Regions from separate parts of the Paenibacillus sp. 2TAB26 genome, predicted to be linked through region 1. Evidence: riboswitches for the same ligand, from Rfam matches in the RefSeq annotation. Region 1 holds a riboswitch; each other region holds the start of a gene.

Region 1 (4,292 bases):
TGAAATATGTATACTCCACTAGTCGCTTCAAGATCTCGTGCAGGGAGCCGGTCATAAGAGGCTGATCTGCCTCTTATGACCACCCCCATTTCATAACTCATGAATACGTATTTCTTGTTTCTAGCAGATTTCTTCTTCCGTTGTCGATGGTGCTGGCTGTTGACCTTCGGAAGACGATGATGATGATGAAGAGGATGAAGCAGGAGCCTCTGAGGATGATGGTGCTTTCGGCTGTACCGTATCTTTTTTCACAAATGAGACCGATTTAGATGGTTTCGTTTCTTCTTTCGCAGCTGACTCCGCTGGTTTCGATTGTGTTTCTTCTTTCGCAGCAGGTGCTGCTGCTTTTGGCTCTTCTTTCACAACGGCTGCAGCTTTAGGCTGGCTTTCTTCTTTTACGGTCGTTGCTGCTTTAGGCTGGGCAGCTTCTTTCGGCTGTGTTGCTGTTTTTTCAACCGATGTATTTGCTTTAGCCGCCGGCTCTTCCTTTGCTGCTGCCGCTTTAGCTGCAGGTGCCTCTTCCTTCTTATCTACAGCAAGAGTAACTTTGGATTTATCTTCTTGTTTCGCATCTGCTTTTTCTGCTTCAGGTTTATTTGCCTCTATCGTGTCCGCCGTTTTTGTTTGTGGTTGTTTTTCGCCTTCTGCTGCAGCTGTGTTTACTTCTGATTTTTTCTCTGTGTCAGAAACGGTAATGATTTTGGATTGATTCTCTTCCTTTGCTTCGGTAACAATTGCAGCGTTGTCCTTCACCGCAGGCGCACCTTGCGCCTGTTTGGCAGATACGACAACATAGGTTAGGGCTGAGAAGGCTACTGTTGCAGAAATTAATGTTAGTGTTAGTTTTTTCATGATTGTAAACATCCCTTTCGCTTCGCTCTTTGAGCTTTTTTGTTTTTTTGGATAAAAAAAGGAGACCCAACAAGGCGCAGAACTGCGCTCCTATTGAATCTCTGGTGGTCCAGTAGATTATCTTCTTTTGTCATCCTACAAAATGGTTTTTCAACTCACTTTGAATATATTCCTATATTATTCCTCAAAAACGACCCTGTCAACGATTATTTAAATTTTTCCCATCGTTTTTGTCGGAATTAATTATATAGACACTAAAACGTCTGATTTTTATTTATTATTTTAAATTCCACCTTACGATCATCGGTATGAATAAACTTCACAAGCAATGAAATTTTATGATCTGCGTTTATGCTGCTCCAGTAAAATTGAGCCGTTTCATCCATTGAATCAAATAAAGGAACCTCCAGCGGTTCACCTTCAAGAGATCTCAAAATACCATTTTCTTCACCTTTATAAGTGTGAATGCAATGACCTATTCCTTTTGTAAAAGAATCGTAATGAAAGAAATGACGAATGCAAAATGACGGATCGTTTTGCCTTGTTTTCAAAATGGACAAGCTGTATACAGCTGATTCAGTATCAATAATACCGGAAATACGCGGTGTATAATGGGGAGCATCCGGTTCAAACTTTCTGCTTTTTAATGCATCTTCAAACGTTTCTTTTTTGCCATAAGCTTCATAGATGGTTTCAGTCTGATCTCCATTGGAAATGATGTGCATCCCATTTATACTCTTTATCGGATCATAAATAATCAATGAAGGGTCTTCCATTTTTGCCGCATCATATGCTCTATTTTTTACAAACTGATCATTATGCTCAAAGATTCGGTTGCGACTGTTCACGCTTCTGCCCATTATCCAATACACTTGAACAAAGTGTTTTCCTGACGGGCTCATCCCCACGATTATTGTTCTACCAGGATACGGATTATTAAATAACTGATCTTCATAGGATTGCAACATACTCACCTCAACCTTTTTATTTTATCTGAAAATAAAAAAAGCATTTGATCATCGATCAAATACTTTGCCCAGGCGCACGACATATGAAATAGGTGCTCCCTCGTGGTCATCCACGTTTACGCCAGTTACACCTACCTAAAATTTACATTTATTATAGTTCGATATCGCAATTGAAATCAAGCTCTTTTACAGACTAACTATGAAAGTTAACGCGTATATTTTCTAACGAACTGTATCGTGCTTATTATGCAGAAAACTAAGCGCTGCTGGATTCGCAAGCTATATTTTTGATTGTTGAGCAATGAAAAAAGGGCTGTTCCAAAAGTAGAAAAATCTACTTTCAGGACAGCCCTTCACTTATATAAACCTTATTTCACTTCAATTGATTTAACTGTACCATTGTCGCCTTTTACTTGTACATATTGACCAGCCTTCAGCTGCGAGGAGTCACCTGTGATGACTACACTTGGATCAATGCTGAATGTTGTGACAACTGCCTGTGAGTTTTCATATCGAGTAATGAGAGAAACCGTCGTCAATTTCGCCTGATTGTTGAACGTTAATGTATTAATAATTCCGTTCTCCGAGAAAGCTGTACTAACAGGAGCCGACTTCGTTACTTCAATAAATACGATACGATTAAGATACGTACGAACGAGTACCTCATCACCTGCTCGGAGTGAGCTCACTGGCGATTTTTTATCATCTCGGAAAATAAACGCATTCGAGTCTAATGCTAGTGAAACCTCCGTGTTATCTCCTTTAACAACCGTCAACTTGCCATCAGCAGGAGCTGCTTTTAGCTTGCCAGTAATGGCTTGTGCATCATGATTAGGCATTTCCGTATCTGTGCGATCGAGAAGCGCTGCCAGCTCTGCACGGGTTACTGGTTGATTAGGACGGAACGTTTTTCCATTCTTATCATTGTAGCCGGTAATAATACCTTTCTTCAAAGCAAGAGCAACATAACCTACAGATCCAGCAGGGATCTCTTTTGCATCCTTAAAGTCAAGCTTCGTATTATTGAGCGCCTTCGCTTCGTCTTCCAGTTTAAGCGCTTTTACGAGAAGAATCGTAGACCAAAGTCTTGTCGCGTTTGCTTCCGGTTTCACTTCCGATTCAGTCTCAGAGAATAGATCGTTCTCCAGCGCTACTGCAACGTAACCAACAGCCCAAGGGTATTTTTTTGCGATTTTATCCCCGTCATTAAATTGCAAATCCGTTTTCATTTTATCTGCTGATTCCGCTTGTGAGCGAAGACCCATCAATCTGACAGCAGCAGTCAACGTTTCAATACGGTTGATTTTCTGATTAGGCTTAAATGTACCATCCTCGTAGCCAGTAAATACGCCCTTCGACGCTAACCGCATAATGTATTCCATAGCCCACTTCAGATCGTCCTCATCTTGAAATTGCCATGTTACTTTATGTTTATCGTCCTTGTCATACTTGTCATCCTTGTCCTCATGACGGCCTTTATCATCATTACGATCGCCATCATGCCCTTTGCCTTTACCGCCATCTGCAAAAGCTGACGTCGCACCGCCTGCAAGCATTAGCAGCGCAAGCGAAGAAATTGCTGTCTTTTTCCACATGGTTTGTTTCATCAAGAAAGCCACACTCCTTTTTCGATTGCGGGTTTTGCCGCATTTTTTACCTTCGCCCATACGTTTCGGGAGAGGCAGATCGATTTAAGAGGGTGGCTTTCAAAATAAATTTTTATGATTGTTCCTTATCGGCCTCGCGTTTAGCTTTCAACCACTTAGGAGCACCTTTGTTTTTGCCTTCGCGCTTTCGCTCCACTTTCTTAGGAGCAGGCTTCGCTGCTGGCTTTGGTTTCGGCGGAGCAGTTACTGCTTTCGTCTCTACAAGCTTCGTTTGTTTCGGAGCAGCAGCTGCACTTTTATTCTCTGCAGCTCGCTTCGTTTGCAACGCTTCTGAGCGATCTGCAAGCTTCGCTTCATGGCGAGCCGCAAACGGTTTTGTTGCTTCTCGCAGCTCTTCCTCGCTAAGAAGCTTTCCTCTGAACATTGTCCGTTCTGTCAATTCGATGCCCAGCTGCTTGCGGAATTTCTCCATAATAAACAGCTCCTGCGGCGTAACAATGGAAACGACTGTACCAGGACGTCCCATACGGCCCGTTCGTCCTGCTCGATGCACATAATGATCCGCATCCGATGCAGGATCAAGCTGAATGACGAGCGGCAGACCTTCAATATCAAGGCCTCTAGCCGCAACATCCGTAGCTAGCAGCAATTGGCAGCGACCCTCGCGAAAACGTGTTAATGTTGCTGCACGGCGCTGTTTATCCGCATCCCCATACAAAGCCTCAACAGTAAAGCCTTCATAACTTAGCTTCGATTCCCAGTTGGAAATGTTGTCGGTATCATTTAGGAAAAGCAGCGCAGAGGCCGGGTTCAGCAAGCGAACAAGTCTTCTTGCCGTATCGGTTTTATCACGCTTATCGCTAAC
Region 2 (4,292 bases), on a different contig from region 1:
ACGCTCCTTCTTTGCACAGCTTATCGAGGATAAGGTCATTGCAGGCTACGAGGATAATACGCTTCGACCATCAAGTGAATTAACAAGAACGGAAATGACCGTAATTCTTGTTCGCGCACTAGGCATTAAAGTGGATCCGAAGGCGAAGCCGACGTTTGCTGATTTGAGTGACATTCCTGTATGGGCACGTCCTTATATCGCTGCGGCACAAGCCGAAGGACTAGTAGCAGGCATGGGCGGCAATAAATTTGCACCTAAGAAAAATGCAACAAGAGCAGATGTGGTTACACTGATTTTGTCCGCACTAGAGTATGAAGGAAGAAACGGAATTTAATTAAGCAAAAGCGTCCTATTCCACTTGATAAGAGTGGGGTGGGACGTTTTTTTTAGTAAGATTTGTTGTTTTCATACAAAGAAGGCGACACTTCATTTGAAACCTATGTTAAATTAGAGGGAGTAGATACCGTTTGCATTTCTAGACATAAATAGAAAGAGTGAAACTTGGATGGCTGATGATCGACTGGATGATAAGCTTAGCAAAATGATTGATGTAGCAAGGCTGTATTATGAACTGGATTATAATCAGGAAGAAATCGCTCAGAAGCTGGGGGTATCGCGCCCTACGATATCAAGATTTTTACAGCAGGCTAAGGATGAGGGGTACGTTCAAATAAAAATCGTACACCCGAACGAAAACAATTTTGTTCTGGCGAATCGTTTGGAAGCGAAGTTTGGGCTGAAAAAAGCGGTTATCGTTTCTGTGCCGCAGTATGAGGACAGCATCGTAAAAAGGTATATTGGCGAAGCGGCAGCGAACTATTTATACGATACGGTAAAAGATGGCGATATCATTGCGACAACGTGGGGAACGACGCTCTTTCAAATGGCTTCTCAGCTTAAGGATAAGCCGGTTCGCGACGTTAAGGTCGTGCAGCTCAACGGCGGGGTTAGCCATTCGGAAACCAATACATACGCTTATGAAATTGTTCATTTATTCGGCAAGGCTTTTCATACGATACCTTACTTTATTCCGCTGCCGGCGCTTGTTGACCATGAGGTTGTGAAGCGGACGATTGAATCGGATCGCCATATCCGCAATATTTTGGAGCTAGGGAAGCTTTCTAATATTGCCGTTGTAACCGTGGGAGCCCCTACGGATGATTCTGTATTAATTAGAGCCAATTATTTCACAGATTCCGATCTGGAAATTATTCGCGAGAAGGCAGCTGGCGATATATGCTCACGCTATATCGATATTACAGGAAATATTTGTTCAACACTCATGAACCAGCGCACGATTGGAATCAGTCTCGATGAACTGAAACGCAAGGACCAGTCGATACTTGTGGCAGGCGGAGCGAAGAAGGTAGATGGCATTTATGGCGCGCTGCGCGGCGGCTACACGAATGTACTCATTACCGATCAGTTTACAGCGAGGTATTTATTAGAACGGGATGTGTAGACATCCTATAGAACGAACGAGGGGATCTTAGCTGCAAAGCAGCAAATAAGATCCCCTCGTTTTTCTTCCTATATCTCTTAATGAAGTGCAAATCGCTCAGCGGAGTCAACCGTATGCTTCAGAAGCGTGGCGATCGTAACAGGACCTACGCCTGCTGGCACAGGGGTGATCGCACTTGCTTTTGCTAGACATGCCTCGTAGTCAACGTCCCCAATATTCCCTTTATTGTACCCTGCATCAAGCACTACAGCGCCATCGCGAATCCATTCCCCTTGAATAAAGCTTGGTTTGCCGACTGCAGCAACGACGATATCGGCAAGGCGCAATAGCTCCGCTAAATTTTCTGTTTTGGAATGACAGGTTGTTACGGTTGCATTGCGGTTCAGCAGCATCTGAGAAACGGGTTTGCCTAGAATCGGGCTTCGTCCAACGACGACGGCATGTTTGCCTTCAACCTTGATTTCATAGTAATCAAGAATAGCCATAATAGCAGCAGGGGTACATGACGGATACTGGGCATAACCAAATGCATTTTGAGCAAAACCTAACGCGGTTACACCATCAACATCCTTATGGATACTAATCGCTTCAAAGGCAGCACGCTCATCAATTTGATGCGGTACAGGGTGCTGCAAGAGGATGCCGTGAATAAGCGGGTCTGCATTAAGCTGCAAAATAACATCAATTAAATCATCTGTGGATATGTTTTTGTTCAAATGAATACGTTTGGAATCAATGCCAAGCCGCTTGCATGCATTTCCCTTCATTCGAACGTAGGTTTCAGAGGCAGGGTCATCGCCTACTAGTATTGTCGCTAAGCATGGAATGATTCCCCGCGTGCTAAGAGTCTCAACCCTTGCTTTCAGCTGCTCTTTAATAGCATCGGCCACAATGGCTCCATCCAAAATCAGTTTTTCCGTCATCTTCTACCTCAGCCCCTTATAAATAAATGTTAAAAAAACATAAAAAGGCAAGGGGTATGTCCCCTTACCTTTGCCCAGGCGTACGGCTAATGATCTGTGCGCTTCCTCATGGTTGCCCATGTTCCGCCAGTTACGCACAGCTTTTTATTGGTATTTTGATTTTAACAGGTGGAAAGTTCAAAAGCGAGTCATTAACGTAATTTTATGATTATTTAGGTGTAGAAACGAGAGGATGGATGCTATAATTACTTTACCAAGAGGGAGCGGGTCGCGCTGCCCTCTTTATTGCAGTTTGCGCAAAATGATGGGAGATAGAGGTGGTAAGTTGTTAAAGCTCACAAGATTTTTGAGGAAATATTGGCTGAGCGCTGTGCTGGCACCGTTGTTTATGCTGCTAGAGGTGTTCATGGATTTGCTGCAGCCGCGGTTCATGGTGAGCATTGTGAATGAGGGCGTTATAGCAGGTGATCTCACAGCAATCGCGAACACCGCGCCCAAAATGCTGATCGCCGCATTAATCGGACTAATAGCAGGTGTCGGCTGTACGGTGTTCTCGACGATAGCGTCGCAAAACTTTGGAGCTGATCTGAGGCAGGAGCTGTTTCAAAAAATCCAGTCGCTYTCGCTTCGATCGCTTGACCGTTTTGGTTCAGGCTCTATCGTGACGAGACTGACGGGCGATGTCACACAAATTCAGAACTTAGTATTGCTGCTGCTCCGCGTATTTGCACGAAATTCATTTATTATTATCGGCAGTCTGGTCATGGCTTTTGTAATAAGCCCGCGCCTGTCTATTATTTTGCTCGCAATGATACCCTTATTAGCTCTCTTCCTCATCATTACAACTCGGATTACCGTTCCTCTGTTTTCAATGATGCAGCACCGGCTTGATCAAGTGAATACCGTGATGCAAGAAAACTTGTCTGGTATCCGCGTTGTGAAAGCATTTGTAAGGTCCGATTACGAGGAAGAACGTTTTAATGAAACGAACTCAAATCTACTGCATGCCAGTCTAAAAGCAGCTAAGATCGTTGCGCTTAATACGCCGCTTGTGTCGATCATTCTTAATTTTAGTATTGTAGCTGCATTATGGTATGGCGGAATGCTCTCTGAGCACGGGGCGCTGTCGGTGGGCAGTCTCGCCGCCTTTTTAACTTATATTACACAGCTTCTCTTTTCTACTCTAGGACTTGGAAATCAATTGATTGCAATCTCTCGGGCCAAGGCTTCTGCTGACCGCATTAACGAGATATTGGAGGTTCCGGCAGATAAATGGACAGCTGAACGAAAAGCTAACGAGCAGTCCAAAAAAATTCAAGCTGGCAGAATAACTTTTGACCATGTGAGCTTCTGCTACGAAGGCTCGGAGAAAAACATACTTCACGACATAGATCTGGATATAGAGCCGGGCGAGACGATTGGGATCGTAGGGGTGAACGGCTCAGGAAAATCAACGCTGGTCAGCCTCATTCCAAGGTTTTATGAAGCGACAGAGGGAATGATCCGCATTGATTCCTATCCGATTAACGAGATCGCTTCTGCAGAGCTGCATGGCCAAATCGGAATGGTGCTCCAGCAGGCGCATCTGTTCAGTGGAACCATTCGTGACAATATCAGCTATGGCAAGCCGGATGCGAGTCAGGATGAAATAGAGGCAGCAGCCAAGGCAGCTGAGGCTCATGCATTCATTATGAAGCTGGAGAATGGCTATGATACGCTGCTTGGCCAGCGCGGGGTCAATCTGTCCGGCGGCCAAAAGCAGCGGTTGTCCATTGCTAGGACGTTGCTGCTGAAACCCAAAATTGTGATCCTTGATGATTGTACAAGCGCGGTTGATCTGAGAACGGATTTACTCATACGCAAATCGTTGCAAGAGATTATGAAGAGCAGCACTTGTCTTATCATTG
Region 3 (4,292 bases), on a different contig from region 1:
AGACGGTTTATGGGCTTGGCGCGGATGCTCGCAGCTCGGCGGCGGTTGAGCGGATATTCACCGCAAAGGGACGTCCATCGGACAACCCTCTCATTGTGCATATTGCGGGTCGCAAGCAGTTAGATGAGCTGGTGCTGCCGTATTCGGAGCTGGCTTCATCGTTGATGGAACAGTTTTGGCCAGGGCCACTTACCATTGTACTGCCCGTTCGTGAGGATGCGTTATCGCCGCTCGTAACGGCTGGACTGTCTACCGTTGGTATTCGAATACCGGATCATAGAACAGCGCTTGCGCTGCTTGAGATCGCAGATTGTCCAATTGCTGCACCAAGTGCCAATCGTTCTGGAAGGCCAAGCCCAACACTTGCTGAGCATGTGCTGGAGGATTTGGATGGGCGAATCGATGGTCTTGTTGATGACGGTGCAACAGGCGTCGGCCTGGAATCTACTGTAATTGAGCTTGCTGGCGAGCATGGCATTCGTATTTTACGGCCAGGCGGCATTACGCGCGAAGCGCTTCAAGAAGCGGCACCCCATGCGTTGATTGATAGTGCCTCGATAGAAGAACCGGAGTCGGCTCCGCGATCACCAGGCATGAAATATACTCATTATGCGCCACAAGGGGAGCTTGAGCTTGTGCAAGGCCATTTTGAAGCTGTCGCAGCTTACATTCAAGATCAAGTAGAAGCTGCAAAGAAGCGCGGCGAGGTAACTGGCGTACTTGCTTTCGAAGAGAGATTGAATCGCTACGATGCAGATCATGTTTTCTCATTAGGAAGCGAGGCGGAGCTTGGCACAGCAGCACACCAGCTTTATGCCGCATTGCGTGATTTTGACGGGGCAGGCGCTCAGCGTATTTGGGCAGAGGCCTGCACGGAGCATGGGATCGGCGCAGCGCTTATGAATCGGTTGGCCAAAGCGGCTGGAAACCGAATTATTCGTGTATAGAAAGCACTGTAAGGGGAACGATCATTTTTGAAACAAAATTAGCTTGAAACCGCACTAGTATGTTTGTCCTCATGTCCGCATATGTTTGGTAAAGACTACAAGCGGACATGGGGGAGATAGGCTGTGATTGAAGCACAATTACAAGCTGGACAGTTTTTGACGCTGCTTATTATTGCGGTGGCACTCAGTCTAGACGCATTTTCTCTGGGACTCGGAATAGGGCTCAAAGGCATAAGGCTGCGAGATGTTTTGAAGCTTGGCATTGTAATTGCGTTGTTTCATATGATCATGCCGCTGGCAGGTATTTTTACAGGTCAATACGTGGGCTCCTTGCTTGGAGATGTAGCCACGACTGCGGCAGGCATTTTGCTAGTGCTGCTCGGCGGACATATGATTTATAGCTCGCTGCGCGGCGAGGCGGTTCAATCTTTTGACCATAAATCTTTTTGGGGCTTGCTCGTGCTTTCGCTTAGCGTCAGTATCGACTCGTTCTCAGTAGGCATTACGCTTGGGATGTTCGCTGCAAACATGTTGATGACGGTTTTACTTATCGGTCTGCTCGGCGGGCTGATGTCGATATGTGGTTTAATGCTGGGGCGTAAAGTCAGCGGTCAACTTGGCGAATATGGCGAGGCCATAGGCGGAGGAATTTTGTTCGTGTTCGGCATCTTGTTTATCTTTTAGAATATAAGTAAGAAAGCAGAACAATATTGCAGTCTTATTTTAAATTTCAAGTCAAAGCTGCTTTAGCATCTAAGGAACGCTGCAGGTGTTTTCGCTTAATCGTTGAACAGCTTGGAATAACGTGCAAAAAGGAGTTGGCAGTGTGAAACGTATTTTATTTGTATGTACAGGCAATACATGCCGCTCACCGATGGCAGAGGCTATGCTTCGCCGAATGGCTGCTCTAAGAGGGATCACCGTAGCCGTTCGCTCCGCAGGCATATCTACAATTGACGGACTGCCCGTGTCGGCTCATGCTGTGGAGACTCTTAGGCAGCGGGACATCGAGCACAAGAGCACGTCGCTGGCGCTGACGAGCGAGGCGGTTGGTTGGGCTGATATTATTTTGACAATGACGGTCAATCATAAGCGTGGTTTGCTGCAATGGCATCCCGAAGCGGTTGACAAAATCTATACGTTAAAGGAATATGCAAATCAAGACGCACAAGTGCTCGCGGATATTGAGGAGCTGGAGCAGCTTTATACAGAGCTTCATATGAAGCAGGCGCTTGGCCAACAGCTGACGACCGGCGAGAGAAGACGATTGCTTGAGCTGGAGCGTCGCATACCGAGCTTTGACATCGTTGATCCTTTCGGAGGCTCGCTTGCTATATACAGCAGCAGTGCTAACGAAATTGAGGACGCGCTCGTCAAGCTGCTGGACAAGCTTGCCAAAAGATAAGTATTCAGGGTTGCAGAAGTCATTTTTACTCCCATTCGATTGATTTTTGTAGCTGTATAAGATATAATAAAATGACAATATACGGTTTCCGATGTAACTGGCGACGGAAGTGGGTAACCACGGTGGAGCATCGGAATATACGGCCGGTCGCCTGGGCAAAGAGCAGCATGCTAATAAGCATGTCTTGCTCTTTTTTCGTCTTTTTGGGCAAAAATAGGTATACTAGCACTGTGATGTTTCATTTCTAAGGAGGTCTTTTGCGTTGAAAATTGCTATTGGTGCTGACCATGCAGGTTATCGTTTGAAGGATGAAGTTGTACCGTTTCTTCAATCGCTTGGTCATGAAATTGAAGATCTTGGTTGCAACTGTGACCAATCCGTCGATTATCCGGACTATGCATTGCCCGTATGCGACCTTGTTACGAGCGGCAAAGCAGAGCGAGGTATACTCATTTGTGGAACAGGTATCGGCATGTCGATTGCGGCTAATAAAGTACGCGGCATCCGCTGTGCGCTTGTGAATGATATGTTCTCAGCCAAAGCAACTCGGGAGCATAATGATACTAATGTTTTGGCGCTTGGGGAACGAGTGATCGGTCCTGGAGTGGCACTCGAAATTATTCGCATATGGCTTGAAACGCCGTTCTCAAATGGAGAACGTCATGTCGGTCGTGTTAGTAAAGTGAAACAAATTGAAGAACAGTACAGCAGCCAGTCCTAATTAGGGGGCATTCGCAATGAACGTAGACGAAAACGTACAGCTAGGAAGCATTGCAGAACAGGTTAAGCAAATTGTTCGGGAACTGGCAGCGGCAGGCAAGCTTGGTATGAGTCAGCTGCTAGTAATCGGTGTAAGTACTAGTGAGGTTCTTGGTCATCGCATCGGGACTTCGGGCACCATTGAAACGGCTGCACAAATTTACGCAGGCGTTGAAGCGGTTCGCAGCGAAGTTGGCTTTATTCCCGTTTATCAATGCTGTGAGCATCTGAATCGCGCGCTTGTCATCGATCAAGCTTCCGCAGAACGATTGGGGCTTGATATTGTAGGTGCAGTGCCAGTGCCTAAAGCGGGCGGATCCATGGCAGCTTATGCCTATCGCCAGCTGAAGGAACCTTGTTTGGTGGAAACGGTGCAGGCGCATGCGGGCATCGATATTGGTGATACGTTTATCGGTATGCATTTGAAGCGGGTGGCTGTTCCCGTTCGTCCGACGATTCGTGAAATTGGCGGAGCTCATGTCACGATGGCTATCACTAGGCCAAAGTTAATAGGCGGCTCCCGAGCAGTATACGAGCTTAGCGAGAATCTAACGGCGGAGCAATCTGCTGGAACTTGCGAATAGTTGATTAATAGCTATAATATTTTGATTTTCAGCGTCTAAAGGACACCGAAGACGTTTTTGCTTGATAAAGTGTATCTAATTTGAGGAGGAATTTAATCATGGAAAATTTGCGCAAACAAGACCCAGAAGTATTGAAAGCTCTAGGACTAGAACTTACTCGTCAACGTGACAATATCGAGCTAATCGCATCCGAGAACATCGTTAGCGAAGCGGTATTGGAAGCTATGGGAAGCGTTTTGACGAACAAATATGCAGAAGGTTACCCAAGCAAACGTTTCTATGGCGGTTGTGAGCATGTTGACATCGTTGAGGATATTGCCCGCAACCGTGCAAAAGAGCTTTTTGGCGCTGAGCACGCGAACGTGCAACCACACTCCGGCGCACAAGCGAACATGGCTGTTTACCTTGCAGCTTTGCAGCCTGGCGACACTGTGCTTGGTATGAATCTAGCACATGGCGGACATTTGACACACGGCAGCCCTGTTAATGCATCTGGATTGCTTTATAACTTTGTTGCATATGGTGTACAAGAAGATTCCTTCACTATTGATTATGAAGAAGTTCGCAAGCTTGCTTTCAAGCACCGTCCTCGTTTGA

What was found. Region 1 has a riboswitch for ZMP and ZTP ahead of AB4Z50_RS11350 (IMP cyclohydrolase). Riboswitches for the same ligand answer to the same signal wherever they lie in the genome.
Region 2: another riboswitch for ZMP and ZTP. It lies ahead of AB4Z50_RS23355 (bifunctional 5,10-methylenetetrahydrofolate dehydrogenase/5,10-methenyltetrahydrofolate cyclohydrolase); the one in region 1 lies ahead of AB4Z50_RS11350 (IMP cyclohydrolase).
Region 3: another riboswitch for ZMP and ZTP. It lies ahead of rpiB (ribose 5-phosphate isomerase B); the one in region 1 lies ahead of AB4Z50_RS11350 (IMP cyclohydrolase).

What each region holds. Positions count from the first base shown of each region.
Region 1 is NZ_JBFRGC010000009.1:11,021-15,312, forward strand. It holds gene AB4Z50_RS11345 (hypothetical protein) at 121-852, opposite strand; gene AB4Z50_RS11350 (IMP cyclohydrolase) at 1,107-1,820, opposite strand; ZMP/ZTP riboswitch at 1,880-1,959, opposite strand; gene AB4Z50_RS11355 (S-layer homology domain-containing protein) at 2,189-3,427, opposite strand; gene AB4Z50_RS11360 (DEAD/DEAH box helicase) at 3,540-4,292, opposite strand, start outside.
Region 2 is NZ_JBFRGC010000021.1:124,185-128,476, reverse strand. It holds gene AB4Z50_RS23365 (5'-nucleotidase C-terminal domain-containing protein) at 1-334, shown strand, start outside; gene AB4Z50_RS23360 (sugar-binding transcriptional regulator) at 506-1,462, shown strand; gene AB4Z50_RS23355 (bifunctional 5,10-methylenetetrahydrofolate dehydrogenase/5,10-methenyltetrahydrofolate cyclohydrolase) at 1,540-2,385, opposite strand; ZMP/ZTP riboswitch at 2,451-2,529, opposite strand; gene AB4Z50_RS23350 (ABC transporter ATP-binding protein) at 2,732-4,292, shown strand, end outside.
Region 3 is NZ_JBFRGC010000001.1:170,312-174,603, forward strand. It holds gene AB4Z50_RS00750 (L-threonylcarbamoyladenylate synthase) at 1-947, shown strand, start outside; gene AB4Z50_RS00755 (manganese efflux pump MntP) at 1,071-1,631, shown strand; gene AB4Z50_RS00760 (low molecular weight protein arginine phosphatase) at 1,774-2,352, shown strand; ZMP/ZTP riboswitch at 2,436-2,516, shown strand; gene rpiB (ribose 5-phosphate isomerase B) at 2,615-3,073, shown strand; gene AB4Z50_RS00770 (TIGR01440 family protein) at 3,090-3,695, shown strand; gene glyA (serine hydroxymethyltransferase) at 3,794-4,292, shown strand, end outside.